Regions from separate parts of the Candidatus Pelagibacter sp. HIMB1509 genome, predicted to be linked through region 2. Evidence: riboswitches for the same ligand, from Rfam matches in the RefSeq annotation. Region 2 holds a riboswitch; each other region holds the start of a gene.
What was found. A riboswitch is a leader RNA that binds a small molecule or an ion and turns the genes downstream of it on or off. The one in region 2 is predicted to bind S-adenosylmethionine.

Region 1 (10,982 bases), 560 kb from region 2:
TTAATTGGGTTAATAACTTCAAATCCAGGTTTGCCAGTTTCGTTAAGATTATAGAGATAAATTTGTTTTTCAAAATCAATTTGTCCAGATGTTTTTATTCTTAAATAATTTTTTTTTTCTACATTTTGAAGTTCAACTGGATCAATCTTTAAAGAATTTTCAATTTGATTGATTAAATCTAATTTCCAACTCAATCTATACAATTGCCAAAAGCCTAATGACAATAAAACTAAAATTATAAAATAAACGAAAACTGAAAATAGAAGCTTATTCTTCAAGGATTAAATATTAACTTCCCCAAACGTAGATAGCTGCAAACAAGAATAACCAAACAACATCAACAAAGTGCCAGTACCAAGCAGCTGCCTCAAAACCAAAGTGGTGTTCTTTAGTAAAGTGACCCAATCTTCCTCTCCATAAACAAACAGCAAGAAAAATTGTTCCAACAATTACGTGGAAACCGTGAAAACCTGTTGCCATATAAAATACTGCACCATAAATATGTCCTGAATAATCAAATGTAGCATGATGATATTCGTAAGCCTGTAATAAAGTAAAAAAGAAGCCTAGTGCAACAGTTGCTGTTAATCCTTGAATAAATCCCTTTCTATCATCTTCTAATAAAGAGTGGTGAGCCCAAGTTACTGTAGTACCAGATAATAATAAAACTAGTGTATTGATTAATGGAATGTCCCATGGATCAAAAGTTTCTATGTCTTGTGGAGGCCAAACATTTCCAACAAACTCATTTGGGAACAAACTTATATCAAAATATGCCCAAAACCATGCAACGAAAAACATAACTTCAGAAGCAATAAATAACGTCATTCCATATCTATGATGAATTTGAACAACAGGAGTATGATGACCTTGATGTTCAGCTTCAATCACAACATCTCTGAACCACATATAAGCTGCATAAATTACAAGAGCTAATCCCAAATACATTCCCCAAGATACATCATTGTGCATATAAAAAATTGCTCCAATAGCTAGTACTAAGCATGCGAAAGATGTAAATATAGGCCAAGGACTTGGGTCTACTAAGTGATAATCATGTTTTTTTTCAGCTGACATATTTTTTTGATTATGATTGTTTATAATAATCTGTCGAGAAAAAAGTATACGACATAGTTACATCCTGTAAGTTTTTAACTGTTGGATCATTTACCAGTTCTGGGTCCAAATAAAAAGTCATAATATAAGTTGCCTTCTCACCTGCCTTAAGTTCTTGTTTTTCGAAGCAAAAACAGCCTAATTTACTATAATATTTACCAAAACTTGCCGGCGAAACATTGAAACTAGCAACTCCATAAGTTGTTTCGTCTCCATAGTTCTCAACCTCAAACTCAATTCTATTTACCTGACCAACCTTAACATCAATGACATTTGATTTAGCCTTAAAATCCCAAGTAAGATTGTTTACATTCGTATCAAATCTTACACTTACAACTTTATCTAAAACTATTTTCGGGGCTTCTTTAGATACTTGGGTTGTTCCTCCAAAGCCAGTTACACGACAAAAAAGATCATATAAGGGCACTGCTGCAAAAGATAAACCTAACATTAAACAAAAAATACCTGCTAGAAGTAATGGAGTTAATGTTTTGCTCTTAATCATATCTGCCTATCAAATACGCCAACGTTATATAATGTAAAAACAAACAAAAAAACCATAAAAGCTAAAATTGCTAAAGCAGTAATAATATTTTTTTTCTTTGTTTTTTTATCAGGTGTTATCATAAAATTTTATCTATTAAGAAAAATACAAAAACTAAAAACAAATATAATATCGAGTATCCAAAAATTGTTTTTGCTTTTTTTGCATCAAACTTGTTCTTCTTAAATTTGTAAAGTTCAAAACATAAGTAATTATAATAAATTGTCAAAATTAATGATGGAATTAAAAATACTAGACCAACAAAACTAATTGCATATGGGAAAACAATAACTGGCAACATTATTAACGAATAAACAAATATATTTAATTTTGTGCTTTCAACACCATTAGTCAATGGAAGCATTGGTATATTTGCTTTTTTATAATCATCAGATTTATATAAACTTAGTGCCCAGAAATGTGATGGTGTCCAAAAAAAGATAATTAGAAAGAAAGTTAATGGCTCAAGTGAAAGTGAGTTGGCAGCTATAGTCCAACCAATTACAGGAGGTAATGCTCCCGCAGCGCCGCCAATTACTATATTTTGAGGCGTTTTTCTTTTAAGCCAAACAGTATAAACCAACACATAAAACAAAATTGTAAATAACAATAAAGCTGATGAAACTGTATTTGCAAAATAATCTAAAGCAACAACAGAAAATATTGATAAAGCAATACCAAAAATCAAAGCTTGGTTTTTATTTACCTTCCCAGTTGGTATAGGTCTTAAACAAGTCCTTGTCATTAATGCATCTAAATCAGACTCGTACCACATGTTTAAAGCTCCAGCGGCACCAGCTCCTATAGAAACTAAAATAATTCCAATTATTGCATCTTTTGTTGGAATAATATTTGGCGCCATTAACAATCCAACTGCACAAGTAAAAATTACAAGAGACATTACTCTTGGCTTCATAAGTTTAAACAACTCTGAGAAATTGAAAACGTCTTCTTGACTTAAATTTCTATTTTTTAACTTAGACTTAATCATTTAATTTTAGACAAAAAATCTAAATACTTTTTAAGTAGTAGATTTTTCTGCACTCTCTTCATCTTCAAACTTTGGTAATTCATCAAAAGTATGAAAATTTGGAGGAGACGGTACTGTCCACTCTAAAGTTGTTGCTCCTTCACCCCAAGGGTTTTGAGCAGCAGCTTTTTTCTTATAAAATGCATAAATTAGATTTGCGAAAAATACTCCTAAACCAATTACAGAAATATATGATCCAATTGAAGATATATAATTCCAACCAGCAAATGCATCTGGATAATCTGCATATCTTCTAGGCATCCCCGCTAAACCTAAGAAGTGTTGAGGGAAGAAAATTAAGTTTACACCAATAAATGTTAACCAGAAGTGTAATTGACCTAACCATTCTGAATACTCATAACCACTCATTTTTCCAAACCAATAATAAAAGCCTGCAAAGATTGCAAACACCGCACCTAAAGATAATACATAATGGAAGTGAGCTACTACATAGTAAGTATCATGCATTGCTGTATCTACACCTGCATTTGCAAGAACAACACCTGTAACTCCACCGACTGTAAATAAAAATATAAATCCTAGAGCCCAAACCATAGGTGTCTTAAATGATATTGAACCACCCCACATAGTTGCTATCCAAGAAAATATTTTAATTCCCGTCGGAACAGCAATGATCATCGTCGCTGCTAAGAAATAAGCTTTAGTATCTGTGCTTAAACCAACTGTATACATATGGTGAGCCCATACAACGAAACCAACTATTCCAATTGCTACCATTGCATATGCCATACCTAAATATCCAAATACTGGTTTTCTTGAGAATGTTGAAACAATATGACTGATCATTCCAAAACCTGGTAAAATTAAAATGTAAACTTCAGGGTGACCAAAGAACCAGAATAAGTGTTGGAATAATACTGGATCTCCACCTGTTTGAGCATCAAAGAATGCAGTTCCGAAATTTCTATCTGTTAATAGCATTGTGATTGCACCTGCTAACACTGGAAGTGATAAAAGTAATAAGAACGCTGTAACTAAAATTGACCAAGCAAATAAAGGCATTTTATGCAATGTCATACCTGGAGTTCTCATGTTTAAAATTGTAGTTATAAAATTTACTGCTCCTAAAATTGAAGACGCTCCTGCTAAGTGTAAACTTAAAATAGCAAAGTCCATTGCTGGACCAGGCTGTCCTGCTGTAGATGATAAAGGAGGATAGATTGTCCATCCACCACCAACTCCAGTTTGACCTGGGGGGCCATCCATAAATATAGACATGATTAATAAAATGAATGAAGTTGGTAGTAACCAAAATGAAATATTATTCATTCTTGGGAATGCCATATCAGGTGCACCAATCATGATTGGTACAAACCAATTTCCAAAACCACCAATCATTGCTGGCATAACCATAAAGAAGATCATGATTAAACCATGACCTGTTACTAAAACATTGTATAAATGATAGTTTCCACCCAAAATTCCATCACCTGGATGCATCAATTCCATTCTCATTAAAACTGAGAATGCAGTTCCGATTACACCTGCAACAATTGCAAATATAAGGTACATTGTACCGATATCTTTGTGATTAGTTGAATACGCCCAACGTTTCCAACCAGTTGGTGTATGATGATCGTCGTGTGATGCAGTTTGTGTATACATATTATTTACTCGCTAGTTTTTTAAATTGATCTTCTTCATTAATTTCTTTTGCAAATTTTATTTTAGCTCCAGTAAGCCATTCTTGATATTCTTCTTCAGGAACTACTCTTACTGTAATCGGCATAAAAGCATGTTTAATTCCACAAAGCTCAGAACACTGTCCATAATAAGTTCCAACTTCTTCTGCTTTAAACCATGTTTCATTTATTCTTCCAGGAACTGCATCTCTTTTAACTCCAAAAGATGGTAAAGCCCAAGCGTGTAAAACATCATTTGCAGTAATTAAAACTTTAACTACTTTATTTACTGGAACAACTAATTCATTATCTACAGCTAACAATCTAGGCTGATTTTCTTTTAAATCTTTATCTTCAATCATGTAAGAGTCGAAAATAATATTTTCATCTGGATACTCATATCCCCAGTACCATTGATAACCAATTGCCTTAACTGTTACATCTGCTTTTGGTATTGAGTCTTGTTTATATAAAATCTTAAACGATGGAACTGCCATCACAATTAAAATTAAACATGGAATTAATGTCCATAAAACTTCTACTGCAACATTGTGAGTTCTTTTAGAAGGAACTGGATTTGCTGATGCTCTAAATCTGATACATGCATATACCATCAAAAATAAAACGAAAACACTTATCGCAATTATGATTGGTAATAACAATTTATCATGAAAATTAACGATATCTCTCATAGACTCTGATGCTGCTTTTTGAAAACCTAATTGCCAATCTTTCGGCTGGTTAGCAAACGCAACTGCAGGAGTTAAAATTGAAAGAATTGTTAATAAAATTTTTTTCATTTTTTTAACCCTATATAGAACGTCTTCAAAAAAATTACACTTTAGTTTTCGCGACAAAATATCAATTTATGGCGTATTTTATGATCGATATAGCTGAAATTACAGCTGTTTCAGATCTCAATATATTCTCATTAATTTTCAGTGGTTGAACTCGGCTAAATTTTAGAATCTTTGCCCTTTCCTCTTCAGAAAAATCTCCTTCTGGACCTATAATTACACATGTAGGTTTATCTGTAATCTTCTTTAAATCTATTTTGGTATTTTCAGAATTTAGATCAGTAAAAATTAAATCCATTTCATTACTATTTAAAAAACTATCTAATGATCTTGGGTCCTCAATATCTGGAACATTAATTCTATTCGATTGCTCTGATGCTTCAATAATTACTTTCTCTAATCGTTCTTTATTAATCTTACGAACAATCGTTCTATCAAATATAATTGGAATAAATTTTGTAACTCCTAACTCAGTTGCTTTTTGAATCATAAAATTAAAGTAATTTGATTTAATTGGAGAAAACGCAAGCCATAATTCTTTAGAATTTTCTTTTTGTCTTAATTGTTTTGTAACATTAAATTTAACAATACCTTTTGAGATGTTTAAAATTTTTGCTTCCCACTCACCACTACTGTTAAATAAAGAAAAAATTTCATTTTCTTTAACTCTCATTACTTTGTTTACGTAATGCGATTGAGATTTATCAAGCGTATCAGTTAAATTATTAGATAAACTTTTAGAAAAATATAATCTAATGTTACTCATATTATTAAATTAGTTTATGAAAAATATTAAAGCAATAATTTTTGACGCTTACGGCACTTTATTCGATGTAAATTCAGCAGCAGAAAAATGCAAAGATAAAATTGGTAATAAGTGGGAAACTTTTGCAAATTATTGGAGAACCACACAATTAGAATACACTTGGCTTAGAAGTTTAATGAAAAGACATAAAGATTTTTGGCAAATCACTGAAGACAGTTTGGATAAATCAATGAGTGTATTTAAAATAGATAATTCAATGAGAGATGAATTATTAGACCTTTACAAAATTCTCTCACCTTTTGAAGAAGTTCCAAAAGTATTAAAATCTTTAAAAGAAAAAAATTTTAAACTAGCAATACTTTCCAATGGGACACCTTCTTTATTAAATGAATTAGTAAGTAGTAATAATTTAAATAATTTATTTGATGATATTTTTTCAATTGAAGAAGTTGGTGTATTTAAGCCTGATTCTAAAGTTTATGATATACCAGTAAAAAAATACAAAATTGAAAAAAATGAAGTTGCTTTTTTAAGTGCGAATACTTGGGATGTATCTGGGGGAGGGAACTATGGATACAATTCTATTTGGGTAAACAGAAGCAATAATATTTTTGATAAACTTGATTACCAACCAAAATTAGAAATCAAAAACTTAATTGATCTGCTACCCAAAATAGATACTAAATAATACTAAGCTTTATCTCCATAATCAGTCATGTGTTTTGGAATTCTTTTATTTTTTCCATACATGAAATGATTTTCCATGTTTTCTCTATACTTACTTGCTGGTACCTTTAATCCAACAGACTCACATACTTCTCTGATTAACATTGGGTTAGCACCACAACAGACACCAAGATAATGTACACCTAAAATATTTGCCCATTTTGCAAATTGACCTATTTCATATCTATTACAAAAATGAGGATCTAGTGCTGTTGGAAAAGTTCTTCCGTGTGGTGATGGGCAAGAACAATCATCTCTGTCTGGTAAGTTAAAAAAAGTTGGATATTTTTCATTAGTTCTATATGGGATTGGTAATGCTCCAACATGACATTTCACAGCTTTTCTAATCTCCTTTAGAAAAGGCATCATTGTTGCTGGCCCTCTAAAACAATTTAATCCTACTACATCAGCTCCTCTTTGTTCTAACTCTTTACATGTATCAACAACAGATTTTCCATCCCTCATAATATTTTCACCCATTGGAGAAATGGTTAACACTGTTGGTAAGTTAGCTTTTTTCATTACCTCAAGCGCTTTAAACGCCTCTTCAGCATAATAAAAAGTTTCGCCAATCAACATATCGGCCCCTTCATCTACTGCCCAACCAATCATTTCTGTAAACATAGCTTCAACTTCTTTTTGAGCTTGCTTGTCATCCTCTTTCCAAATATTGGAGTTGGATATATTCCCGGCCATTAAATTTGGTTGTGATCCCTCTGGTGTATCTAAGGCAACTTTTTTTGCAATTTTAAGAGCTGATCTATTTAAGGGTTCAAGCAATTCCTCTTTACCAATTACTCTCATTTTTTCTCTATGACCATTATAGGTAAATGCTTCTACAATATCAGATCCTGCATGTTGAAATTCTCTGTGTAAATTTTCTAAAACTTCAGGATGATCAAGAGATACCATTGGTACAAATTCTCCTGAAGCCATATAGCCTCTTCTTTCTATTTCAAACAAAAAACCCTCAGCACAAATTACTGGTCCTTTATCTAATCTTTCTTTTAAAATATTTGTCATTTTTTTCTCCAAAATTAATCGGAGAAAAGAGCTTAAACTAGCTAAGAGGGTTAGAATAAAAACTCTCTTCTCCTTTTTAGTGCTTTAGCAAAATGCTGGGTGCACAATACGGTTCAAATACCCGGTTCAATTTTGAGGAGCTCAAAAAAAAACCACCAGCTGAAGCGGTGGTTGAGACGTCGCTTTAGCTGGATTTGTAAAGCGCCCGCAATTTAACTTAAATCAGCGCTTAACCAATATCACCATACAATTAATAAAAAGTCAAAAGAATTTGGCTTATCTAATTCTACTTTCTTCAAAGTTTTTGTTGAGTTTTAAGGATATTGTTTTGGTATTTTTTTTATTCCAATCAGAAAATGACTTTAAAATTGGAATAACAGAAAGTCCAAATTCAGTAAGAGAATACTCAACTTTAGGAGGCACTACTTGATGAACTTTTCTATTTATAATTCCATCAATCTCTAATTCCTTGAGTTGTTTTGATAACATTTGTTGTGTGATTGTTTTTAACTCTTTTTTAAGTTTATTAAATCTCACTATTCTATTGTTAAATAAATAAAATAAAATTCTGATTTTCCATTTTCCACCAAGAAAATAAATTGCTCTTTCCGCTGGGCATTCAATATTGTTTTTCATAATACCTATTTAAATACCTTGTTTTATTTTTCAAGGTATGATTATACATACTAGTATGAAAATATTGCGTTCTTGCAGAATTTAACCAGATCATTATTTAGATTAAATATTAGCAAAGGAGATTTATGAGCAAAGGAATAAAAGCAGGAGATCAACCTATTTCTATTGATGTTGAAAAAGGAAAAAATTACTTATGGTGTTCTTGTGGACAAAGTAAGAGCCAACCATTTTGTGATATGTCACATAGAGGAACAGAATTTAAACCAGTTAAATTTGTAGCTGAAGAAAATAAAACTATTTATTTCTGTAATTGTAAACAAACTAACAATCAGCCATTTTGTGATGGTTCACACAACAAATAGACCATGACAAATATTTTAGATTTAGTTGGGAGAATATTTATCTCTTTAGTGTTTTTGTTAAGTGGAATTAATAAAATTGGAAATTATGAAGGAACCATTGGTTGGATGGAGTCTTTGGGAATGCCAGGTATTTTTTTAATTCCAGCAATAATTCTTGAGATAGGTGCTCCAATATTAATAATAATTGGATATAAAGTAAAAATTTCTGCTGCTCTCTTAAGTTTATTTTGCATAGCAACTGCAATTATTTTTCACACAGATTTTAGTAATCAAATGCAATTTGTATCATTTATGAAAAATATAGCATTAGCTGGTGGATTTTTATTTTTGGTGATAAATGAGACAAAAGAGTTTAGTTTAGAAAGGAAATTAGCAAAATAAATGTCAAAAATTGAAGTAAGTAAAATTATAGATCCTATTCCAGCGTCAGATGGTGCAGGAGTAAAATTAAAAAGAAGTATTGGTGTTGAACCAAATTACTTTGATCCTTTCTTAATGCTAGATGAATTTGGATCTGAAAATAGCGAAGATTATATTGCTGGTTTTCCTCCTCACCCACATCGAGGCATTGAAACCGTTACATATATGCTCGCTGGAGATTTTGAACATAAAGATAGCACTGGTGGTGAAGGAAGAATGACCGCAGGTGATGTTCAGTGGATGAAAACAGGAAGTGGTATTATTCATTCAGAGATGCCAGCTATGAAAGAAGGAAGACTTCATGGCTTTCAACTATGGATTAACATGCCTGCTAAATTGAAAATGAGTAAGCCTGAATACATTTATATAGATGCTGATAAAATGAGTGTTCATAAAGATAATGAGAAACAAGTAAAAGTTATTGCAGGTAAATTTGAAAACGCTGAAGGACCTGTAAAAGGTCACAATGTAGAACCAGTTTATTTTGATGTAGAGTTAAAAAAAGATAAAGAATTTAATTTTAGCATTCCACCAACTCACAATACATTTATTTATCTAATTAATGGTGAAATTGAAATTGGCAATGAAAAGCATGATGAAGTTAAAGATAGTACTTTAATATTATTAACAAAAGGTGAAGAGCTTAAAGTTAAAGCAAAAACAGATGCTAAATTTCTTGTAATATCTGGAAAACCGATAAATGAAGAAATTGCAAGAGGTGGTCCTTTTGTGATGAATACTAAAGCAGAAATCTTGCAAGCTGTTCAAGATTATCATAATGGTACATTTGTAAAATAAATTATGAATTCAGTTATAATATCAAAAGCAGGTGGACCAGAAGTTTTAGAATACAAAGAACTTAAGCTTGAGGAACCAAAATCTGATGAAGTAACGATTAAAAACCATGCAATTGGTTTAAATTATATTGATACTTATCATCGATCAGGACTTTATCCATTAACTCTACCCTCTCCAATAGGTCTAGAGGGAGCTGGAGAAATAACTAAAGTTGGCTCAGATGTAAAAGATTTTAAAGTTGGAGATAAAGTTGCATACTGTGCAGCTCCTCTTGGTGCCTATTCAACTCATAGAAATTACCCAACTAAAAACTTGGTAAAAGTTCCTGATAGTGTTGATTTAGAAACAGCAGCAACTTTGATGACAAAAGGAATAACTACCTTTTATCTTTTACATAAAACTTATCCTGTAAAATCAGGTGAAGATATTTTATTCCATGCAGCAGCTGGTGGTGTTGGTCAAATATTTGGACAATGGGCTAAAAGTCTAGGATGCAATGTTATTGGTACTGTCGGTTCAGATGAAAAAATAGAAAATGCAAAACAAAATGGCTACGACCATGTGATTAATTATAACAAAGATAATTTTGCTGAAAGAGTAAAAGAGATTACTGAAGGCAAAGGATTGTCTGTTGTATATGATGGAGTTGGAAAAAATACTTTTGATGGTTCAATTGAATGTTTAAAATTAAGAGGAATGTTGGTTTCTTTTGGTAATGCATCGGGTCCTCTAGATCCAGTTAATGTTGCAAAATCAATTCAACCAAAAGGACTATATTTAACAAGACCAAGTATTATGCAGTACACTACAACAAGAGAAGAGCTTGATGAAGCTGCGAATAAAGTTTTTGAAATGGCCTCAAGTGGAAAAGTAAAAGTAAAAATTTCAAAAAAATATTCTCTAAAAGATATTGTACAAGCGCACAAAGATTTAGAATCTAGAGTTCTTACTGGTCCAGCAGTTATACTTCCCTAGTTCACATCTACATCCATATCAGACATATGGAGTTTAAGTGCATTAGTTGAAATTTGAATTTCTCTTATAAAAAAAATAATTGATATAATCATGGATAAACAACATGAGCCAAAAATTACTCTAGCTGCAAATACTTCATCTAAATA
Region 2 (10,982 bases):
GAAATACATTTAATGGAATGGATTTATATTACTGTGGAGTAATTGGTTTAGTTATTACTGGTTTGTTAATCTGGATTACAGAATATTACACAGGAACAAGTTACAGACCTGTTAAATCTGTAGCTTTATCATCAACAACTGGTCATGGAACTAATGTTATTCAAGGTTTAGCTGTATCAATGGAAGCAACAGCTATACCTGCGTTAATCATTGTTGCAGGTATCTTAATTACAAATTCTATTGCTGGCCTATTTGGTATTGCGATTGCTGTTACAACAATGTTAGCGTTAGCTGGAATGGTTGTTGCGTTAGATGCTTATGGCCCAGTAACCGACAACGCTGGAGGGATAGCAGAAATGTCTAACTTGGATAAAAAAGTTAGAAAAACAACAGATGCTCTAGATGCTGTTGGGAATACTACAAAAGCTGTAACAAAAGGATATGCGATTGGTTCCGCTGGTTTAGGTGCACTAGTTTTATTTGCAGCATACACTGAGGATATTAAACATTTTTCTAAAGAAGCAGGATCAGCTCTTGAGGGAATAGTTGTAACTTTTGATTTATCAAATCCTTATGTTGTTGTTGGTTTATTAATTGGAGGAATGTTACCTTACTTATTTGGTTCAATGGGTATGCAAGCTGTAGGTAGAGCAGGTGGTGCTGTAGTAGTAGAAGTTAGAAGACAGTTTAAAAAATTCCCAGGTATTATGAAAAGAAAACAAAAACCTGATTATGCAAAATTAGTTGACTTGTTGACTGTTGCTGCAATTAAAGAAATGATAATCCCATCATTATTACCAGTGTTATCACCTGTAGTTTTATATTTCATAATTTTATCAATAGGTGGTCAGGTAGCTGCCTTAGCTGCAGTTGGAGCTATGCTTTTAGGAGTTATAATTACAGGACTATTTGTGGCTGTTTCTATGACTGCTGGAGGTGGTGCATGGGATAATGCTAAGAAATATATTGAAGATGGAAATCATGGTGGTAAAGGTTCAGAGGCTCATAAAGCTGCTGTAACAGGTGATACTGTTGGTGATCCGTACAAAGATACTGCAGGTCCTGCTGTTAATCCAATGATTAAGATTACGAATATTGTAGCCTTATTATTGTTAGCTGTTATCGCTGGCTAATTTCTTTACGTTTTTTGGCCCTCGCTCCTAGAGGGTCATTAATCTTTTGTCTCATACTAGACATAAAATCATATATAAATGAGTTTTTTTTGTATTGTGCTTGTGTAGTATCGTCGACAATTTTAATTTTTTCCATATCGTCTTTATTATAGAATTCTTTTTTTTTTAGAATACCGTATTTGCCTATTTCTAAAACTAGGACATTATTTTTAAAAATTTTCATTTTACCCAAGTTTTTTAGCTGTGATTGTGTTTGCTTTCTTTCAATATATATCCAAACATCATTATCAAATTTACTTGTTGTAGATGGAATACCTAGTATTTTTTTAATATCATTTTTGTTTGTCTGATTTACAATTAGTGTTTCTTGTTTTTTCTCTAAAAATTGAACGCCATGATGCTTAACAACAGGTTTAAATGAACAATTTGAAAGTATTAAAAATAAAAAAAATATATATAATTTATTCATGAATAATGAGTATATACATATTTATAATAAATTGATTAATTTCACTAGAAATAAAGATTTATATAAGGATTTAAATAGAGAAGACAGCTTTTCTGATCGGTTGACTTTATTTTTACTTCATTTTTCATTTTTCCTCAAAAATTATAAAAATGAAGAAAATAAAAAAGTATTACAAGAAATTTACGATTTTAACTTCAGGCAATTAGAATTAAGTATTAGAGAAATAGGATATGGAGACCAATCTATAAACAAAAAAATGAAAGATTATATCAATTTGTTCCATTCTATGGTTTCTGAGATTCATTTTTGGGATGATTTATCAAAATCAGATAAAATTGAAAAATTATCAATATTTTTAGAAGATTTTAATAATATTGATGATTTACTTGATTATTTTAATGAATTTAACTTAGATTTATCAAAAAAAACTTTGAATTATTATTTAAAAAGTGTAAGTAACCCATAATTATGGCTGTACCGAAACGAAAACAAACCCCATCCAGAACTGGAATGAGAAGGGCACAAACAATGAAATTTTCAACTAAAAATATAGTTGAGGATAAAAAATCAGGTGAATACAGGCTTTCTCATCATCTAGATTTAAAAACAGGTATGTATAAGGGTAGACAAGTTTTAGACCCAAAAGAATAGTATAATTATCTTAATGTCCGAAAAAATTAAAATTGCAGTTGATGCAATGGGAGGTGATGGTTCACCAAAAAAAGTAATTGATGGTATTATTTATAACCATCAATCAAATAAAAACATTTTTTACAAAATATTTGGAGATAAAAATAAAATTTCACCATTAATTGAAAATAAAATTAATAAAGAGTTCTATGAAATTTTCCATACAGAGAATGCAATTAAAAGTACGGACAGTCCTTTAGAGGGTGCAAAAAGAGGGAAAGACACTAGTATGTGGCTTGCTATTCAAAGCGTTAAAGAAAAGCAGGCTGATATCGTTATATCCGCTGGCAATACTGGTGCTTTATTAGTTGTATCAAAATTAAATCTTAAAATGATCGAAAATATAGATAAACCAGCTTTGTCTGCGCTTTGGCCAAATAAAAAAGGTATGAGCGTTGTATTAGATCTTGGTGCTAATATAGAATGTAGTGCAAAAAATCTAAGTGATTTTTCTTCGATGGGAGCTGCTCTTTATAACTCGTTATATCCAAATGAAATGGCTAATGTTTCTTTATTGAATATTGGTTCAGAAGAATTAAAGGGTAATGAAGTAATAAAAGAAACATATCAAATTCTTAATGACAAAAAATCTGAAAATTTTAATTTTTTGGGATATATCGAGGGTAACCACATTATGGATGGTGAAGTTGATGTAATTGTATCAGATGGATTTACAGGAAATGTAGCATTAAAAACTGCTGAGGGAACTGCAAATTTTATTACAAGTGAATTAAAAAAAGCGATGACTGGAAATTGGATAGGAAAACTATCTTCTCTTTTAAACATTTCAAATTTAAAAAAATTTAAAAAAAGATTAGATCCAAGACTGTACAATGGTGCAATTTTTATAGGTTTAGACTCTCCAGTAGTAAAAAGTCATGGTGGTACCGATTACGTTGGCTTTGCTAACTCATTAGATGTTTGCCATAGAATTGTTAAAGGTAATTTGATAGAAAAGATTAAACAGAATCTTTAAATGAGAATAAATTTAACTAAAAAAGATTTAGTTAATTTAGTTTATATGCAACTAGGTTTTTCTAAACAGATTTCAGAAAATTTAATTGATGATTTTTTATCAACAATTGTTTCCAACATTAAATCTGAGAAAAAGCTAAAATTATCTAAATTTGGAACTTTTTCTATTAGACAGAAAAAAAGTAGAATTGGTAGAAACCCAAAAACTAAGGAAACTAAAGTAATAACTAGTAGGGATGTTGTTTTATTTAAACCTTCAAAAGAATTTAAAGAGTTTATAAATCTTAAAGATTATGGATAAAGCTGATCAGGCTTATAAAACTATTGGTGAAGTTGCTAAAATTTTAGACTTAAAAGTCAATAAGAGAGGTTCCTTGCCTACTCACATAATAAGATTTTGGGAAACACAGTTTAAACAAATCAAGCCAAAAATTCTTAATTCTAATAGAAGATATTATGATGAAAAAAATATAGATCTTCTTAAGAAGATTAAATATTTGCTTAAAGATCAAGGAATGACAATTAATGGAGTTAAAAAGATTCTTGATAATGAAGATACTTTAAAGCTTGACGAAATGGCAGATAAATCTATAAAAGCTGAAAAATTAAAAATTAAGTTAACTAAAATATCAAAAATTATAAAAACACTAAAATAAATGGCAAAAAAAACACACGTAAAAGTTAGAATGGTGCCTGAAGCTAAACCAGATAGTCCTTACTTTTATTATGTAAAAAAACCAGCGGGTGGTGAGAAAGCAAAAGTGAAATTATCTGCAAAAAAATATAATCCAGTTACAAGAAAACACGAAATGTTTGTGGAAAAAAAGCTTCCACCACATAGTAAATAAACTATTTTTTTTTAAAATTTCTTCTTTCGTAATCAATATAAGACCAAATCATATTTTTCCAAATACGATTAGTTATTTTTGGATCTATGCCTTGTTTTAAGGATTTTGCTTTAATTTTTTTTAAAATAAAATTAATTCTTTTCTTATCTACGATTTCTTTTTTAAATTCTTTAAGCTTTAAAACTTCCTCAACTAGTTTTGTTCTATATTTTATAAGTGATAACAGTTTATTATCTAATTTATCTAGCTTAACTCTTATTAAATCTAGTTTTTTTTTATTATTTGGCGACATTTAATTTATTGGAATACTTAATAATTATTATATTTATCTGAGCATGTACAGTGAGAATAATCATTTAAATAATCAACTTAAATTGTGGATGCTGTCATTATTAGTTTTAGTTTCTTTAATAATATTAGTTGGAGGCTTGACTAGATTAACTGACTCTGGTCTATCAATTACCACTTGGGAATTATTTGTTGGTTTTTTTCCACCTATTACAAATGAAAAATGGTTAGAATATTTTAGTTTATATAAAACAATTCCTGAATACAGCCAACAAAACTTCAATATAACTCTTGATGAATTTAAAGTAATATTTTGGTGGGAATGGGGACACAGGCAGTTAGGGAGAATAATTGGTTTAACAGTATTACTCCCAATGGTTTATTTTTCAGTAAAACATGGACTTTGGATTATAAAAAAATATGGACTTATTTTTTTACTAGTTTGTTTTCAAGGATTTTTGGGTTGGTACATGGTATCAAGTGGATTAGTTGAGAGAATAGATGTTAGTCATTATAGACTAGCAATACATTTGGTAACAGCTTTTATCATTTTATCAATTGTATATTGGCAATTTTTAAAGTTATCATCCTCTTCAAATCAAACATTTTCTATTAATCTTTTTATAGTAAAAATTTTTTTAGTTTTATTATTTTTGCAACTAATTATAGGCGCTTTTGTATCTGGTATGGATGCTGGTAAAATTTATAACACTTGGCCATTGATGGGTGTTAATTATTTTCCTGATGATAGTAGTTTTAAAGACTTTTTGAATTTAAAAGTTTTTGACAATCCCTCTATTGTTCAATTTATACATAGAAATTTAGCATACTTAATTATAGTCATATATGCCCTAATCCTCTTTAAAGTAATTAATACTGGAAACAAAAAATTATACAAACCTATTACTTTAATTGGTTTGACTTTGGCTTTTCAAATTTTTCTTGGAGTGATAACTATTTTATCTGGAGTAAAAATGTTATTTGCATCTTTACACCAGATAAATTCTATTTTGATAATACTTTCAACTTTGTATTTTATATTTATCTCAAAATACAAAAGACAGATTAATTAATTTCTATTTGTAGACATATAAATAAAATTAACTAACTGCTTTTAAATTACCTTTTGATGATTTATCTAAAGCTTGATCTAAATCATCAATGATATCATCAATATGTTCTAAACCAATACAAAGCCTAACATATCCTGGCGTTACACCTGAAGCAGCTAATTCATCATCGTTTAATTGACTGTGAGTAGTTGTTGCCGGGTGTATTGCTAAACTTCTAGCATCACCTATATTTGCAACGTGATAAAACATTTTTAAAGCCTCAATGAACTTTTTACCAGCTTCGATACCACCAGCTAATTCAATACCAACTAAAGCACCATTACCATTTTTCAGATATTTTTTTGCTCGACTTGATATCTCTTCATTATGTTCAGTGGAATAAATTACTCTCTCAACAGCTTTATGATTTTTTAAGTACTCAACCACTTTTGCAGCATTATCACAGTGTTGTTTCATTCTTAAAGCAACTGTTTCAAGTCCTTGTATTACGCCGAATGCATTATCTGGAGAAAGTGCTGATCCTAGATCTCTTAACAAGGTTACTCTTGCTCTTACTGCAAAAGCAACATTTGCACCTGTTAATTCAGGCACAGCTTTACCCCAAACAACACCTCCATAACTTGCATCAGGTTCATTAAATAGTGGCTGTCTTTTTGGATCTGCTGTCCAATCAAAATTTCCACCATCTACTAGTGCACCTCCAACTACTGTTCCATGACCTGCTATATATTTTGTTAAAGAATAAACAACCACAGCAGCACCATGTTCAATTGGTTTACAAATTACAGGGGCAGCAGTGTTATCCAAGATTAATGGAATGTTATATTTTCTCCCAATATCCGAAACCTCTTTAATTGGAAAAACTCTTAAATATGGGTTTGGTAATGTTTCTCCATAAAAAGCTCTAGTTTTATCGTCTATTGCTTTTTCAAAGTTTTTTGGATCAGACGGATCTGCATACCTTACTTCTATACCAAGCTTACTTAAAGTATGTGTAAACAACGAAACTGTTCCGCCATATAGATCCGTTGAACTAACAATATTGTCTCCAGCTTGAGCAACGTTTAATATCGCAAAAGTAGATGCAGTTTGACCAGAAGCAACAGTTAAACTTGCAAGACCACCTTCAAGAGCAGCGATTCTCTTTTCCAACACATCGTTAGTTGGATTCATTATCCGCGTATAGATATTTCCAAACTCTTTTAACGCAAATAAATTAGCTGCATGTTCAGTGTTATTAAATTGATACGAGGTTGTTCTATAAATTGGAACTGCTACTGAATTTGTAGCTGGATCACTTCTGTAATCTCCACCATGTATCGCAATAGTTTCTGGATTATTTCTTTTTGTACTCATTTTTACTCCTTTTTTAGTGCTTTTGCTTTATGCAAGGCGCACAATACAGTTCAAATGCCTACCGATTTAAAATTTTATGAAAATTCCATTTTAGCAGTTTTATGCCCGCAATAGGATCAAATCGGCAAGAGATAAATAGCATATTAGTTATGTTTTACAAGCTAAATATAAAATTGACTTTAAATAATTTAATAGTATTAATCCTCGCACAATGACAAAATTCACAAAAAAAGATCAAGTTACATCATCTTGGTACGAGATAGATGCAAAAAACGCAGTTGTTGGAAGATTAGCGACCGTTGTATCTAATATTATTAGAGGTAAAAATAAAACTACTTATACACCTCACATGGATGATGGAGATTTTGTTGTAGTAAAAAATATCGAACAAGCAAAATTTACTGGTAAGAAGTTTCAAAATAAAAAGTACTATAGACATACAGGTCATCCTGGTGGAATTAAAGTTACTACACCAGAAAAACTTCATGAAAAAAAACCTGGAGAAACTTTGAAACTAGCAGTTAAAAGAATGTTGCCAGGTGGTGTTTTGGGTAGAAAACAATTAACAAAATTAAAAATTTATTCTGGAAGTGCACATCCTCATGCTGCACAAAATCCAAAACTTATAGAATTAGATAAACTAAACAATAAAAACATAGCAAGAAATTAATATGGAAAACTTACAGTCAATTACAAAAACTCCTAAGCTAAAATTAGATTTTAAAGATAGTAAGTATGCAACTGGTAGAAGAAAAACCTCAATAGCAAAAGTATGGTTAAAAAAAGGTTCTGGTAAAATTTATGTAAATGGTAAATTATATAATGAATATTTTGCTGATGAAATTCACAAAATGCAAATTACAAGACCTTTTGAAATTATAAATCAAGCTACAGATTATGATGTTAGATGTAGCGTAAAAGGTGGCGGACCCACAGGTCAAGCTGGAGCTATGGTTCATGGTATTTCTAAAGCTTTGGTTCTCTTTGATGAAAATTTAAAAACAACATTGAAAACCGAAAAGCTTACAACCAGAGACTCTAGAGCTGTTGAGAGAAAAAAACCTGGTAGAAGAAAAGCTAGAAGAAGCTTCCAGTTTTCTAAAAGATAATTTTTTTTACAATTTAAACTGCTATAATAAAAAATGCCTAAGCTTAATGCATTAGTTGCCGGATCTACAGGATATATTGGTGTTCAATTAATCAAGTTATTAATTAACCACAAATATATTAATATTAAATATCTATGTGGAAATACGTCTGTTGGAAAAAATATTTCTTATTTTGATAAATCTCTGTCAAAAAAAAAATTACCTAAAATCGTAAAATTTAATCCTAAATTGTTAAATGGTATTGATGTTGTCTTTACAGCTTTACCAAATGGTGAAGCTCAAGATATAGCAAAAAAACTTAATGATAATATTACTCTAATTGATTTAGCAGCAGATTTTAGATTAAAAAAAGTTAATGATTATTTAAAATGGTACAAACAAAAACATAGAGCTCCAAAACTACAGAAGAAAAGCATTTATTGTTTACCAGAAATAAATCGTGATGAACTAAAAAATCACAATATTATTTCATGTCCAGGATGTTATCCAACATCAATATTATTACCTCTTGTTCCGCTAATTAAAAAAAAATTAGTTAAATTAGACAATATAATTATTGATTCAAAATCTGGATATTCTGGTGCCGGTAGAGGAGTTCATAAAAAATATAAAGATAAGAATTTATACAAATCTTTAAGTGCTTATGGTGTCGGTTTTCATAGACATAATTCTGAAATTCATCAATTTTTAAGCAAATTTACAAATAAAAATTTTCAATTTAGTTTTACTCCACATTTATCTCCAATGTTTAGAGGTATATTAAGTACAATTTATTTAGATTTAGAAAAAAATGTTAATCAATCAAAAATCATCAAAACACTTGAGATGTCTTATAAGGGAGAAAATTTTGTTAAAATATTAGACTCTGATAAACTCTTGAGCACAAATGATGTTATCAATACAAACAATTGCTTTATCACAGTGTGTAAATCAAAATATAAAAACAAAATAATCATTATTTCTGCAATAGACAATTTAATAAAAGGCGGAGCAGGTCAGGCTGTACAAAATTTAAATAATAAATTTAATTTTCCTGAAAGAACTGCTTTAAAATGAAATATTTGTTAATTATTTTTCTAATTTTTTTATGTAATTGCTCTTTAAATAAAGATTCTCAGTATTGGACAGAACATCCTGCTGAAAATAAAAAAAATAAAAAAAAAATAACTGAAATACTTAAAAAGTCAGACGATATAACAAAAATGACATTAGAAGAATATGAGATTTATATAGATGACTATACTAAAAAAAGTAAATATCCTGATATAAGCAAATGAATAATATAGTGAATGTAGCAGTTGTTGGACTTGGTCAAGTAGGTAATTATTTATTTAATGAATTAATTGTTAAAAAAAAAGATATTGAACTTAAAACAGGCAAAAGAGTTAATGTAGTAGCTATTTCTGCAAAAAATATAAATAAAAAAAGAAAATATAAAATTAATAGAAAAATTTTTTACAAAAACCCTTTTGAAATTTTTAAAAAAGAAAAAGTTGATATATTATTTGAAGTAATTGGACAATCTGATGGGGTTTCTAAAAAATTAGTTGAAACTGCTTTAAAAAATAAAATTCATGTAATTACTCCAAATAAAGCTTTAATTTCAAAACATGGAAACAATTTAGCAAAACTAGCTGAAAAAAATAATGTCAATTTAGAATTCGAAGCATCTGTTGCTGGTGGGATACCGATATTGAGATCAATTAAAGAAGGATTAGCTACTAATAAATTATCAAAAGTTTATGGAATTTTAAATGGTACTTCAAATTATATATTATCAGAGATGGAAAATTCTGAGCAAAATTTTGTAGATGTTTTAAAAAAAGCTCAACAGCTTGGATATGCTGAACCAGGAAATCCAAAATTAGATTTAAATGGTTTTGATGCATTTGCAAAAGTAAGAATTTTATCTGCTTTGGCTTTTAATAGTAAAATATCTAATAAAAAATGTTTAATGGAAGGAATAGAAAAAATTGATTTAAAAGATATTAAAATTGCAAATCAATTAGATTTAAGAATTAAACTACTGGGTATCTCTGAACTCAAAAATAATCAACTTTTTGAAACTGTTCATCCATGTCTTGTAAGTAAAAAATCGTATATTGGTAATGTAAATGGAGTAATGAATGCTGTAATCCTTAATGGCAAACCAGTTGGAGAAAGCGTATTACAAGGGGAGGGTGCTGGTCCAGGTCCAACTTCATCATCTTTATTATCTGACTTATTATCTATTTTAAGAGGAAACATTAAAAAGCCATTTGGTGTAAGTGTAAATAAATTAAAATCTTTAAAGACTTACAACGTAAATAATTATGTTAATTCCCTTTATTTAAGATTTGAAGTTAAAGATAAACCAGGCGTTTTATCTCAAATAACCAATCGTTTAGCTAAATATAAAATTTCTGTCAAAAGATTAATTCAAACTCCAGATAAGAAAAATAATAAAGCTACAATCGTAATAGTTACTCATAAAACCACAGAATTAAATTGCAATAGCTGTTTATCTATATTTAGTAAAAATAAGAATATCTTAAAATCACCTACGTTAATTAGATTGCTTGATTAATGGAAATATATTTCAAACTTATTGAAGTATTATTTCCTGTATTTTTTGTTGTTGGGGTTGGATATTATCTTGGTAAGAAAAAACCAGGTTTTGATAATTCCTTTATAACTACTTTTGCCTCAAATGTTGGTACACCAGCAATGGTTATATATTCTATTACTTCTACAGGTATAACATTTGAACAATATACCAGTTATTTTATTTATTATTTAATTGCTATTGCTGGTTTTGGTTTAACAGGCATAATTATTTTATATCTATTAAAAACTAAAGATATCATTAGAGAAATCCCAGTTTTTCTTCTTCCTAATAATGGAAATATGGGTATTCCTATTTGTCTTTTTGCTTATGGTTCACAAGGTTTAGGAATAGCTGCATCAATATCTTCGCTTATAATTTTACTTCACTTTACATTGGGAGTGTTTCTAGCAGACAGAAAATTTGATTTTAATATTTTAATTAAAAATCCACCTTT
Region 3 (10,982 bases), 310 kb from region 2:
TAATACAAATACTTTTTTAAAAACTTCAATAAATGCAATTAAAAAAGCTAGAGGCGAAAAAGAACTAGATGCAATTGAGTTTTTAAAATTAATAAAAGAAAAATCTGCAGAGCTTAAATTTGATGAAAAAATTTTAAACCGACAACTTAATGTTGGATTTTCAGGTGGAGAAAAGAAAAAAAATGAAATTTTACAAATGTCTATCTTAAATCCAAAATTATCAATTCTAGATGAAACAGATTCAGGATTAGATATAGATGCTTTAAGGATAGTTTCAGAAGGAGTTAATTCACTAAGAAATAAAAACAATTCTTTTTTAATAATAACTCACTATCAAAGATTATTAGATTATATCAAACCTGATTTTGTTCATGTTCTTAAAAATGGACAAATTATAAAATCAGGTGATTTTGAATTAGCAAAAGAATTAGAAAAAGTAGGTTATGAGGATTTTAATTAATGCAAAATGAACTTAAATTAAGTTTTGATAAAATTATTAGTCTAAATAATTTTTCTCATAGTCAGAAAAAAATTAAAAAGGAAAATTTTAATAATTATTTTGAGAAAGGTTTACCTAATAAAAGAAATGAGGATTGGAAATTTTCAGATATAAATCAAATAATTTCAAAAAATTTTGACAGTTTAAACTTTTTTGTTGATCAAAAAATAGTTTTTGAAGAAAAAGATTTTCCACTAGATTTTGAACATAATAAAATAACTTTTGTTGATGGAAAATTATATGATTTTGATTTTAAACACGAAGACAAAGATAAAATCTTAGTTGATCAGAACTTAGACTTAGATGATACTATTTATCAAAATACTCTTTTAAATTTGAATTCAGCCTTTCTTGCCAGTAACTCGAAAATTACTATTAAAAAAGGCTACAATGTTAAAAAACCATTGATTTTATTTAATTATTTGAGCGATGGTTTAAAGTCTTCTGCAATTAATTCTAGAGTAGATATTAATTTAGAAGATGACAGTTCATTGTGTGTAGTTAATTTTTTAAATGAAAATTCTGAAAAAAATTTCATTAATTTTAGACAAAAAATTAAGATTGGAGATAATTCAATTTTAAAAAATTATAGCCTAGATTCAAATACTTCGGAAAATATAAAGTATTTCAACAAAGATATTAATTTATCTAAAAATAGTCATTTAGAATATTTTATTTTATCAGAAGGTTCTAAATTTATTAAACAAGATATCAATTGCAATCTAGATGATGAATATGGTTCTATTGCATTAAATGGAATTATCAATTTAGAAAATGAAAAACATCATGAAATAAAAACTGTAATTAATCATAAAAAAGAAAATTGTAAAAGTTATCAATTAATTAAAAGTGTATTGAATGATAAATCAAAAGGTATTTATCAAGGTAAAATTTTTGTAAGTCCTGAAGCACAAAAAACAGATGGATACCAATTAAGTAGAGCTTTATTGTTAAATGAAAGCGTTGAATTTAATGCGAAACCAGAATTAGAAATATATGCGGACGATGTTAAATGTTCACATGGATCTACATCAGGAAATATTGATGAAAATTCAATTTTTTATTTAATGTCAAGAGGTCTCAGTTATTCAGAGTCAAAAAAATTATTAACAAATGGTTTTCTTAACGAGGTAATTGAAAAAATTTCTAATGAAGATGTAAAAAAATTAGTTAAAAAATTATCAGGTATAAATGTATGAATATAGATCAAGTTAAAAAAGAATTTCCAATATTTGATAAGAAAATCCAAAATAATGATTTAGTATACTTGGATAGTGCAAATTCATCACAAAAACCAAAAGTAGTGGTAGATAGAATTAATGAATTTTATACTAAACAATTTTCTAATGTTGGAAGAAGTGTTCATTATCTTGCGGTTGCTGCAACAAATTTATATGAAAATACAAGAACATCTGTACAAAAATATATTAATGCTAAAGATAAAAATGAAATAGTATTTACCAAAGGTGCTACTGAAGCATTAAACCTTGTTGCAAACACATTGGGTCAAAATCATTTGAACGAAGGTGATGAAATATTAATTACCGAATTAGAACATCACTCAAATTATGTACCTTGGCATTTTTTAAGAAAATCAAAAAATATAAAGATAAATTTTGCTGAAATAAACGAAGAGGGAGAAATTACACTAGAAGAAATTGAAAAGAAAATCACTCCTAATACAAAAGTTATTTCAATTACTCATTTATCAAATGTGACTGGAGCAATATTACCAGTAAAAGAAATTACTGATTTAGCACATTCAAAAGGAATAATAGTTGTCGTAGATGGTTGCCAAGGAGCTCCTCATTTAAAGCTAGATATGCAAGACTTAGATTGTGATTTTTATGCAATTTCTTGTCATAAAATGTATGGCCCTACAGGATTAGGGGTTCTTTATGGTAAGAAAAAGTGGTTGGATGAACTTCCTCCTTATCAAGGTGGTGGCGGAATGATTAGAGAGGTTAAAAAAGATAGAATTACCTACGGTGAATTACCTAATAAATATGAAGCTGGAACTATGGCTACAGCGCAAGTTATTGCTTTTGATCAATCAATTAAATTTCTGGAGAGCATAGGTATTGAAAATGTTATGAAACATGAAGCGGAATTAGTTGAGTATGGCCAGGAATTATTAAAAAAAAATAATTCAGTAAAATTAGTTGGAAATCCGAAAAATAAAGGTGGAGTTTTGTCTTTCACTTTAGAAGGTGTACATCCTCATGATATCGCAACAATTTTAGATGAAGACGGAGTTGCAATAAGAGCTGGTCATCATTGCTGTCAAATTTTACATGACAAACTTAATATACCAGCGAGTGCACGAGCTTCCGTTGGAATATATAATACCAAAGAAGATTTAGATAAACTTAATGATGCAATAAATAAGTGTAAGAAAATATTTAATTTAAAATGAATTTAAAAGAATTATATCAAGAAATAATTTTAGAGCATGGAAAAAATCCAAGAAATCTTCGTAAGACAGAAGATTTTAATAAAGATGCCAAAGGCAACAATCCACTTTGTGGTGATAACGTTCATGTCTATTTAAAATTAAATGGTCAAAGAATTGTAGAAGATATTTCATTTGAAGGTAGTGGTTGTGCAATTTCTATGGCTTCTGCATCAATAATGACCGATTTAATTAAAGGCAAAAATGAGTATGAAGCAAAAGAAATTATTGAAGATTTTTTGGGTATGATTAAAGAAAATCCTGAGCTTAAATCAGAAAATCTTAAAGAAGATGAAAAAACAAAACTAATGTGCTTATCTGGAGTAAAACAATATCCAATGAGAGTAAAGTGTGCCACACTATCTTGGCATACACTAGTCTCAGCTTTTGATAATAAAACTGATGAGGTTAAAACAGAAAATTAATTATGTCGAAAAAAGATCAAATTATTGAAGAAATTAGAAAAATTTACGATCCAGAGTTACCAGTGAATATTTATGAACTAGGTTTGATTTATGATATAAAAGTTGAGGATGATAAATTTGCAAAAATTAAAATGACTTTGACCACTCCTAATTGTCCAGTTGCTGAAAGTTTACCTAAAGAAGTTAAAGATGGCGCAATGCAAGTTGAGGGTATTGAGGACGTTGATCTTGAATTAGTTTGGGACCCACCTTGGAATAAAGACATGATGTCAGAAGCTGCAAAACTGGAGTTAAATTTATAATGAATCCAATTATTAAATTAAGTGATAATGCTGCGGAAAGAATTAAAGAAATTATGTCTAATGCAGAAAAAGACTCTTTAGGTGTAAGAGTTTCAGTTAAATCAGGAGGTTGTGCTGGTATGTCTTACGTCATGGAGTATACCAAAGAAGTAAATCCAAATGATGAAGTCATTGAGGAAAAAGGTGTGAAAGTGTTTGTTGATTCTGCAGCTATTATGTATTTGCTTGGAACAGAAATGGATTACAAAAAAGAAGAGCTATCTTCTTCGTTTGTATTCAATAATCCTAACGAAACAGAAAGATGTGGATGCGGGGAATCCTTTAAAATCTAGCAAAAGTTGAATATTCCCATTTAACGCATATCAGTATTGCATCGTACGCATACCTAATATATATATCTAGGTATGAATAAATTTGAATTTAAAAATCTTGTTAAAAACCTAAAAGATACAATTAAAGAAAGAACTTTCTTTAAAGATTTACGTAAAGAAGTTGAGACCGGTGCAAACGGTACTCAAGATTACGTTGTTAAAAAAGGTATTAACAAAGATACAATTGCAACAACCAGACAGTAATTAAATATTAACTACTGTAATACATCTCAAACTCTACAGGATGAGGTGCGTGTTCAAATTTATGAATTTCCTCAAACTTAAGAGCTATATAAGCATCGATTTGGTCGTCAGTAAATACACCACCTTGAGTTAAAAACTCTCTATCCTTATCTAAACTTTCCATTGCTTCTCTTAAAGATCCACAAACAGTTGGAATAGCTTTGACTTCTTCTGGTGGTAATTCATATAAATCTTTATCAAAAGACTCACCTGGATGTATTTTATTTTTAATTCCATCGATACCTGCCATTAACATTGCTGCAAATGTTAGGTAAGGATTACCTGCTGCATCTGGAAATCTAATTTCACATCTTGCACCTTTTTTACTTAAAGTAATTGGAATTCTACATGATGCCGATCTGTTTCTTGCAGAGTAAGCTAATAATACTGGAGCTTCAAAACCAGGGATTAATCTTTTGTAACTATTTGTTGTAGAGTTAGCAAAAGCATTAATCGCTTTAGCATGTTTTAAAATTCCACCAATATAGTGTAATGCAGTTTCTGAAAGTCCTGCATATGCTTCACCTGAAAATACAGGAGTATCACCTTTCCAAATAGATTGGTGAATATGCATACCTGAACCATTATCACCTGCAACTGGTTTTGGCATGAAGGTTGCAGTTTTCCCAAATGAATGTGTTACCATTTGAACTACATACTTATAAAGCTGAACATTATCTGCTTGGTCAACTAAAGTTCCAAAATACATACCAAGTTCGTGTTGACTTGGAGCAACTTCATGGTGATGTTTTTCAACTTTGATGCCAACTTCTTTTAAATTTTTTAAATATTCACCACGCATATCTTGTTCACTATCTACAGGTGGCACAGGAAAATAACCTCCTTTGATTTGAGGTCTATGTCCCATATTTCCATTTTCATATTCTTTACCTGAATTATATGGACCTTCTTTACTATCAATTTTAAATCCACTTTCATTCATGTCATTTTTAATTCTTACATCGTCGAAAACAAAAAATTCTGGCTCAGGTCCAAAAAACGCTTTATCACCAATACCTGATGCTTTTAAATATTCCTCTGCTTTTTTTGCAACTCCTCTTGGATCTCTTTCGTAAGGATCTTTTTTGATTGCATCTAAAATATCACAGAACAAAACTACAGTATTATGAGACGTGAAAGGATCCATGAACATTCTTGCAGTATCAGGTTTTAAAATCATGTCAGATTCGTTAATTGCCTTCCATCCAGCAATAGATGAACCGTCAAAAAACACTCCATCATTAAGCATGTCGGCATCCACTATTGATGCATCCATAGTTAAATGTTGAAGTTTTCCTCTTGGATCAGTAAATCTTAGATCCACAAATTCTGCTTCTTTTTCTTTCATAAATTTTAAAACGTTTTCTGCACTCATTTTGTCTCCTATGTAATTTTGATGGAGCTTAATTAGCAAAAAAAAGTTAAAAAATAATGCTTATTTAATAAATAACACCTATGCATTTTTTACATAAGTAGTGTATCTACTCAATCAAATTAGGGAATTTTATAAATTCAATGGAATCAATACTAAATAAAGAACCGGTAAAAAGGGCAAAAAAAGCTCTTAAAACATTTGATCAAAATTTAAATGTTATCGTCTTAGAAAAAACAGCAAGAACGGCCAATGATGCTGCTACAGCTTTGGGTTGCAACGTTGGTGCTATTGTTAAAAGTTTACTTTTTAGGGCAGGTGACAACTATATATTAAGCTTGGTATCTGGAGACAAGCGTTGCTCGTTAAATAAGTTAAAAAAAATTCTCAATGAAAAAGATGTGTCTATGGCATCTCCTGAGGCAGTTAAAGAAAACACTGGATATACAATTGGTGGAGTGTCTCCAGTAGGGCACTTGAAGCGATGTAAAATCTTTATTGATAAAAGTCTTGAAAGATTCCCAGATATATTTGGTGCAGCTGGACATCCAAATGCTGTTTTCAAAATAAATTATAATAAGTTAATTGAAATAACAAACGGAACACCAGAAGATATTATTGAATGAGAGAACCAAAACTAATTGATTATAGTTTATTAACGTTGTTAGCATTGATTTGGGCATCTGCTTTTTTTAATATTAAAATAGCAACCTACTCGTTTGGACCTGTTACGATTGCATTTCTAAGAGTTTTTTTTGGTTCAATTCCAGTTTTACTACTTTGCTTTTACAAACAAATTAAAATCGAGGCATTTTCAAAAGATTGGCATTGGTTTGCAATGATTGGATTTATAAATTTAGTAGCTCCGTTTTTTTTAATAGCATATGGCGTTAAATCTGTTCAAAGTAACTTGGCAGCAATTTTAATGTCAACGACTACATTAAGCTCAACTGTTCTAGGACATTTTTTTACTAAAAATGAAAAATTTAATTTAACTAGGACAATTGGAATTTTAATAGGATTTTCAGGAATAGTTTATTTATTTTCAGATAATTTATTAATTAATGAAAATAACTTTACTTCAGCATTATTAATTTTGTTAGGATCTACCTGTTATGTGATTGGAGGTCTTTTAACACTTAAAATTAGCAAGAAAAAAAATGAAAATGTTACCAGTTCAATTTTGATTTGGGCTACTATTATATTATTACCTTTAGTATGTTTGATTGAACAACCTTGGAAAACTGTTCCAAGATTAGATTCTACTATTTCAGTTATTTATCTTGGTTTGGTATCTACTGGAATTGCCTGGTTATTGAGATTTAGAATTTTAATTAACAATGGTTTAATTTTTCAATCTCAAGTATCTTATCTAATTCCAATATTTGGTACTATTTTAAGTTATATCTTTTTAAAAGAATTGGTTACTACTAAAGTTATAATTTCGTTGATAGCAGTTGTTATAGGTATCTATTTTGTAAAAAAAGGTACAAAAGTTAAATAGTATTTTTTATTGCCTCTATATGAGAAGGACGAGTTTCACAGCATCCTCCAAGAATAGTTGCTCCATTTTCTCTAAATTTTTTTGCAAACATTGATATTTTTTCAGGATCTAAATCTTTTCTTTGACCTAAAAAACTATTGGGGTTAGATCCATCATTTTCTTTATACTGAGAAGTATAACCACCTTTTGGTTTAGTTGTTACAAATCCGTTTAATTTGAAACCAAATGGAACTTTAAGTTTTTGAATTTCATCTAAATTATTCTCATAATTTTCAGGCGAAACACATGCTAGAATTACTCCTAGGCAATTTTCAGTAATTATTGAATTAATTTCAGAAATTTTTTCTCCACTTGGTAAAGAGTTACCTTCAGAAATATGAACCCCAACTAAGTATGGTTTATTAAATTTCTTAATAGCTTCTATTCCGCATCTAATTTCTTTGATACTGCTCCAGACATCAAAATAGAAAAAATCTACTGAAGGGTTTAGTATTTCTGCTAATTCCGAATGATCGTTTGTGATTTCTTTTTCACTTCTCTTGTCTTCTTCATATGTCAAATCTTGAGGCGGGAGTCCTCCTGCAATTTTAATATGTGGATTATTTAATTTAGCTTTTTGTGCAATTTCACAGGCTTTCTGATTTAAGAATTTAAATTGATCTTCTATTCCATTTTCTCTCAATCTTTTTCTTCTGGTTGTAAAAGTTGTAGTTACAATTACATCAGCTCCCGATTTAATAAAATCATTATGAATATTAAGTATTAAGTTGTGGTATTTTTCCTCAATTAAAGCATTTGCACTCCACAAAGTTCCTTTAGGTTCCATACCTCTGGCCAATAACTCTTGACCCATTCCACCATCTAAAATTTTTGTTGTTTTAAAAAAATCTTTATTCATTTTATCCTCACTTTTTTAGTGCTTAAGCTACATGCAGGTGCACAATATAGTTCAACTACCTTGCTAATTAGATCTATTGGGAATTTCCATTTTAGCAGTTTATGCCCGCAATAGGATCAAATCGGCAACTAGATTTATATAATATTATTAAAATTTGTAAATTATTTATTAAAAATTATTTTAGCATTGAAAGAAAACGATCTTCTTTCTTCCTCAATATTAAAGGGGTAGGCTGTATGCATTAAGTAGTTTGGAAATATTAAAAGATCGCCTGTTTTTGGTATCAAATTAAAAATACTTTTTGAAAGAAAAGCTCTTTGTCCATTTATAAAATCAATTGTTCCATTTGTTCTTATTTTTTTATTTTTAACATTTTTATTTTTTGTCATATGTTTTGGAATTTTTAAATAACCAACACCTGATAAGTCCCCTTCATGATAATGTATAGGATTATACTCATTTTTATATTGGCTAACGACCCACAGGTTTAAAATTCTAATTTCTTTAATTTTTTTAATATGCTCTTTAGTTAGAAAAATTTTAATATTTTTTATTAATTCTTTTTCCAAATTTTTTTTTATAAAACTTTTAGAAATTTGAACTTCTTTTCTAATTTGACTTGCTAATTTTGAACTATAATCATTTGATTTTGAGAATATTTTTGTATCAACTTCATTGTTAAGTTTTTCTAAAAATTTTTTAGAAATTTTAGATTTTCCTATTGAAGGCCCAAATGGTTTAAAATTTTTCATCAGAGATTAAATATATCAAAAAATAATTAATTCAACTTATGCAATAAGTGTTATGCCCATTCTTATAGCTACAAAAATTACTAGACATGCAGTCATTAGGGCTAATATTTTGTTAGATAGGAATTTTATATTTAAAAAACTTCCAATTTGGCCACCAATTAAGACAGCAATAAATAGTGGCCAGTAATTTAAAAATTCGTTGAAGACTATATCCTTTGTTAATTGTCCACCTATACCAAAAATTGAATTTACTAAAATAAATAAAGATGCAGTACTTGTTATATGCCTTGGAAATCCTGCTTTCATCAAAAATAAAATAGGACTTAAAAATATCCCACCACCAATTCCAACCAAACCAGATACAAAACCGATTATTGATCCTATTAATATTGAGAAAATCAAGGGTATTTTTTTAATAAGAATTTCTTTTTTGTTAAAGGATTTGCTTTCAATAAGTAAAAAAACTCCAGCTAATATTAAAATAAAGAAAAGTAAAATTTCAAATAAATTTTTGTCAATTGATATAGATGCTCCGATAAAAGCAAGAGGTATAGAACCAATTAAGTAAGGATATAGTAAATTAAAATTAATATTTTTTGATTTTAAAAAATTTATAGAATTTCCAGAAACTACAATAATATTACAAATTAAAGCTAAAATTGGAAAAATATAGTAAGGAACATCCCAAATTAAAAGTAAAGCAAGATAAGTGGAGCCACCACCAAATCCTATACTTGAATATAATATTGCAGTTATAAAAAAAAATATTGTAAGTATAATCATTAAAAAATTTATTTATGATTGTAAATATAGCTTTACTAACTGTAACAGATACAAGAACAATTGATAACGATAAATCTGGTGCGATCTTGGTTGAAAAAATTAAAGAGGCCAATCATCAATTAATTGATAGAAAAATTTGTAAAGATAATAAAGCAGATATAGTTAAAATTTTAAAAGATTGGACTAGTCATAAAGATATTGACGTTATCATTACAACTGGTGGCACAGGTTTAACTGGAAGAGATATTACACCTGAAGCTGTTGATGAAATAGCAGATAAACATATTCCAGGATTTGGTGAAGTTTTTAGGACTATTAGTTTAAAAACAGTTGGTACGTCTTCAATTCAATCTAGAGCTTGTGCAGTTCTATCAAATGGTAAATACATATTTGCCTTACCAGGATCCTCAGGAGGAGTAACAGATGCTTGGGACGGTATCCTTAAACATCAATTAGATATTAATCATAAACCTTGTAATTTTGTCGAATTGTTTCCTAGACTAAAAGAGAAATAAAAAAATATCTCATTATTTTTCCAAAACTTACAAGAAATAAAAAAATTAAAAATTTAATTCTCATCGTTCCAGCGATAAAAGTAAGTGGATCACCAATAATTGGTACCCACGCAAATAACAAAGACCATTTACCATACTTTTTAAACCACCTGGATGATTTATCAATTTGTGTGTTGGTAAAAGGAAACCATTTTTTATCTTGAAATTTCAAGAAATAAATTCCTAGAAACCAATTGAAGATAGATCCTAAAATATTTCCAAAACTTGCAATAAATATTAAAAAAAATTTGTTATATGTTTCTGATAACAGATAAGTTGCTAATATAGCCTCTGATGAAAAAGGAAGTATTGTTGCTGCTAAAAATGAAACAATAAATAGACTTAAATAAGCAAACATTAACTTGAATTGAATAGAAAGTTATTTTTGGTATTTTTCTTTCCATTCAGAGTAGGGCATTCCATAAATATGTTGCTTTGCATCAGGATCTGATATTTCTACTCCTTTTTTTTCAGCTTCTTCTCTGTACCATCTAGACAAACAATTTCTGCAAAATCCAGCTAAATTCATTAAATCAATGTTTTGAACGTCTTTTCTTTCATCTAAATGTTTCATTAATCTTTCAAGTGTAGCTGATTGAATTTCTTTTTTTAGATTATCATCCATAATTTACGTTCCTATTTTTAATGTTAATTCTTAAAGCAAGTAAAACAAGTATTATTACCAAATATACTAATGGTCTAAAAAAAATTGTTTTAGATAACCATATATAATGAAGAGCTCCAAATATCGCTATCACGTAAATTAATCTGTGTAATTTTTTCCAATTGTTTTTAAGCAACTTCATCATCATTTGAGAAGATGTAAT

Region 1: another riboswitch for S-adenosylmethionine. It lies ahead of ACTTBO_RS02120 (homocysteine S-methyltransferase family protein); the one in region 2 lies ahead of ACTTBO_RS05155 (O-acetylhomoserine aminocarboxypropyltransferase/cysteine synthase family protein).
Region 3: another riboswitch for S-adenosylmethionine. It lies ahead of ACTTBO_RS03425 (homocysteine S-methyltransferase family protein); the one in region 2 lies ahead of ACTTBO_RS05155 (O-acetylhomoserine aminocarboxypropyltransferase/cysteine synthase family protein).

Annotation. Positions count from the first base shown of each region.
Region 1 covers NZ_JBNAIU010000001.1:405,466-416,447, reverse strand. The annotation lists gene ACTTBO_RS02165 (SURF1 family protein) at 1-278, opposite strand, end outside; gene ACTTBO_RS02160 (cytochrome c oxidase subunit 3) at 289-1,077, opposite strand; gene ACTTBO_RS02155 (cytochrome c oxidase assembly protein) at 1,088-1,621, opposite strand; gene ACTTBO_RS02150 (serine protease) at 1,618-1,743, opposite strand; gene cyoE (heme o synthase) at 1,740-2,651, opposite strand; gene ctaD (cytochrome c oxidase subunit I) at 2,682-4,316, opposite strand; gene coxB (cytochrome c oxidase subunit II) at 4,318-5,133, opposite strand; gene ACTTBO_RS02130 (RsmE family RNA methyltransferase) at 5,195-5,896, opposite strand; gene ACTTBO_RS02125 (haloacid dehalogenase type II) at 5,913-6,584, shown strand; gene ACTTBO_RS02120 (homocysteine S-methyltransferase family protein) at 6,587-7,645, opposite strand; SAM riboswitch class V at 7,712-7,777, opposite strand; gene ACTTBO_RS02115 (winged helix-turn-helix transcriptional regulator) at 7,922-8,281, opposite strand; gene ACTTBO_RS02110 (CDGSH iron-sulfur domain-containing protein) at 8,407-8,643, shown strand; gene ACTTBO_RS02105 (DoxX family protein) at 8,647-9,024, shown strand; gene ACTTBO_RS02100 (pirin family protein) at 9,025-9,861, shown strand; gene ACTTBO_RS02095 (quinone oxidoreductase family protein) at 9,865-10,836, shown strand; gene ACTTBO_RS02090 (DUF2721 domain-containing protein) at 10,833-10,982, opposite strand, start outside.
Region 2 covers NZ_JBNAIU010000001.1:965,413-976,394, reverse strand. The annotation lists gene ACTTBO_RS05205 (sodium-translocating pyrophosphatase) at 1-1,133, shown strand, start outside; gene bamE (outer membrane protein assembly factor BamE domain-containing protein) at 1,120-1,602, opposite strand; gene ACTTBO_RS05195 (ubiquinol-cytochrome C chaperone family protein) at 1,601-2,068, shown strand; gene rpmF (50S ribosomal protein L32) at 2,071-2,253, shown strand; gene plsX (phosphate acyltransferase PlsX) at 2,267-3,268, shown strand; gene ACTTBO_RS05180 (HU family DNA-binding protein) at 3,269-3,568, shown strand; gene ACTTBO_RS05175 (MerR family transcriptional regulator) at 3,561-3,923, shown strand; gene ACTTBO_RS05170 (bL33 family ribosomal protein) at 3,924-4,115, shown strand; gene ACTTBO_RS05165 (chorismate mutase) at 4,117-4,407, opposite strand; gene ACTTBO_RS05160 (COX15/CtaA family protein) at 4,451-5,476, shown strand; gene ACTTBO_RS05155 (O-acetylhomoserine aminocarboxypropyltransferase/cysteine synthase family protein) at 5,504-6,832, opposite strand; SAM riboswitch class V at 6,835-6,901, opposite strand; gene rplM (50S ribosomal protein L13) at 7,044-7,502, shown strand; gene rpsI (30S ribosomal protein S9) at 7,504-7,941, shown strand; gene argC (N-acetyl-gamma-glutamyl-phosphate reductase) at 7,975-8,997, shown strand; gene ACTTBO_RS05135 (hypothetical protein) at 8,994-9,218, shown strand; gene ACTTBO_RS05130 (homoserine dehydrogenase) at 9,215-10,507, shown strand; gene ACTTBO_RS05125 (AEC family transporter) at 10,507-10,982, shown strand, end outside.
Region 3 covers NZ_JBNAIU010000001.1:658,345-669,326, forward strand. The annotation lists gene sufC (Fe-S cluster assembly ATPase SufC) at 1-460, shown strand, start outside; gene sufD (Fe-S cluster assembly protein SufD) at 460-1,698, shown strand; gene ACTTBO_RS03385 (aminotransferase class V-fold PLP-dependent enzyme) at 1,695-2,915, shown strand; gene sufU (Fe-S cluster assembly sulfur transfer protein SufU) at 2,912-3,376, shown strand; gene ACTTBO_RS03395 (SUF system Fe-S cluster assembly protein) at 3,379-3,678, shown strand; gene ACTTBO_RS03400 (HesB/IscA family protein) at 3,678-4,010, shown strand; gene ACTTBO_RS03405 (hypothetical protein) at 4,083-4,253, shown strand; gene glnA (type I glutamate--ammonia ligase) at 4,261-5,667, opposite strand; gene ACTTBO_RS03415 (YbaK/EbsC family protein) at 5,808-6,290, shown strand; gene ACTTBO_RS03420 (DMT family transporter) at 6,287-7,168, shown strand; gene ACTTBO_RS03425 (homocysteine S-methyltransferase family protein) at 7,161-8,066, opposite strand; SAM riboswitch class V at 8,074-8,136, opposite strand; gene ACTTBO_RS03430 (putative 2OG-Fe(II) oxygenase) at 8,228-8,818, opposite strand; gene ACTTBO_RS03435 (sulfite exporter TauE/SafE family protein) at 8,855-9,601, opposite strand; gene ACTTBO_RS03440 (molybdenum cofactor synthesis domain-containing protein) at 9,616-10,116, shown strand; gene ACTTBO_RS03445 (YqaA family protein) at 10,097-10,513, opposite strand; gene ACTTBO_RS03450 (DUF1244 domain-containing protein) at 10,535-10,780, opposite strand; gene ACTTBO_RS03455 (sulfite oxidase heme-binding subunit YedZ) at 10,773-10,982, opposite strand, start outside.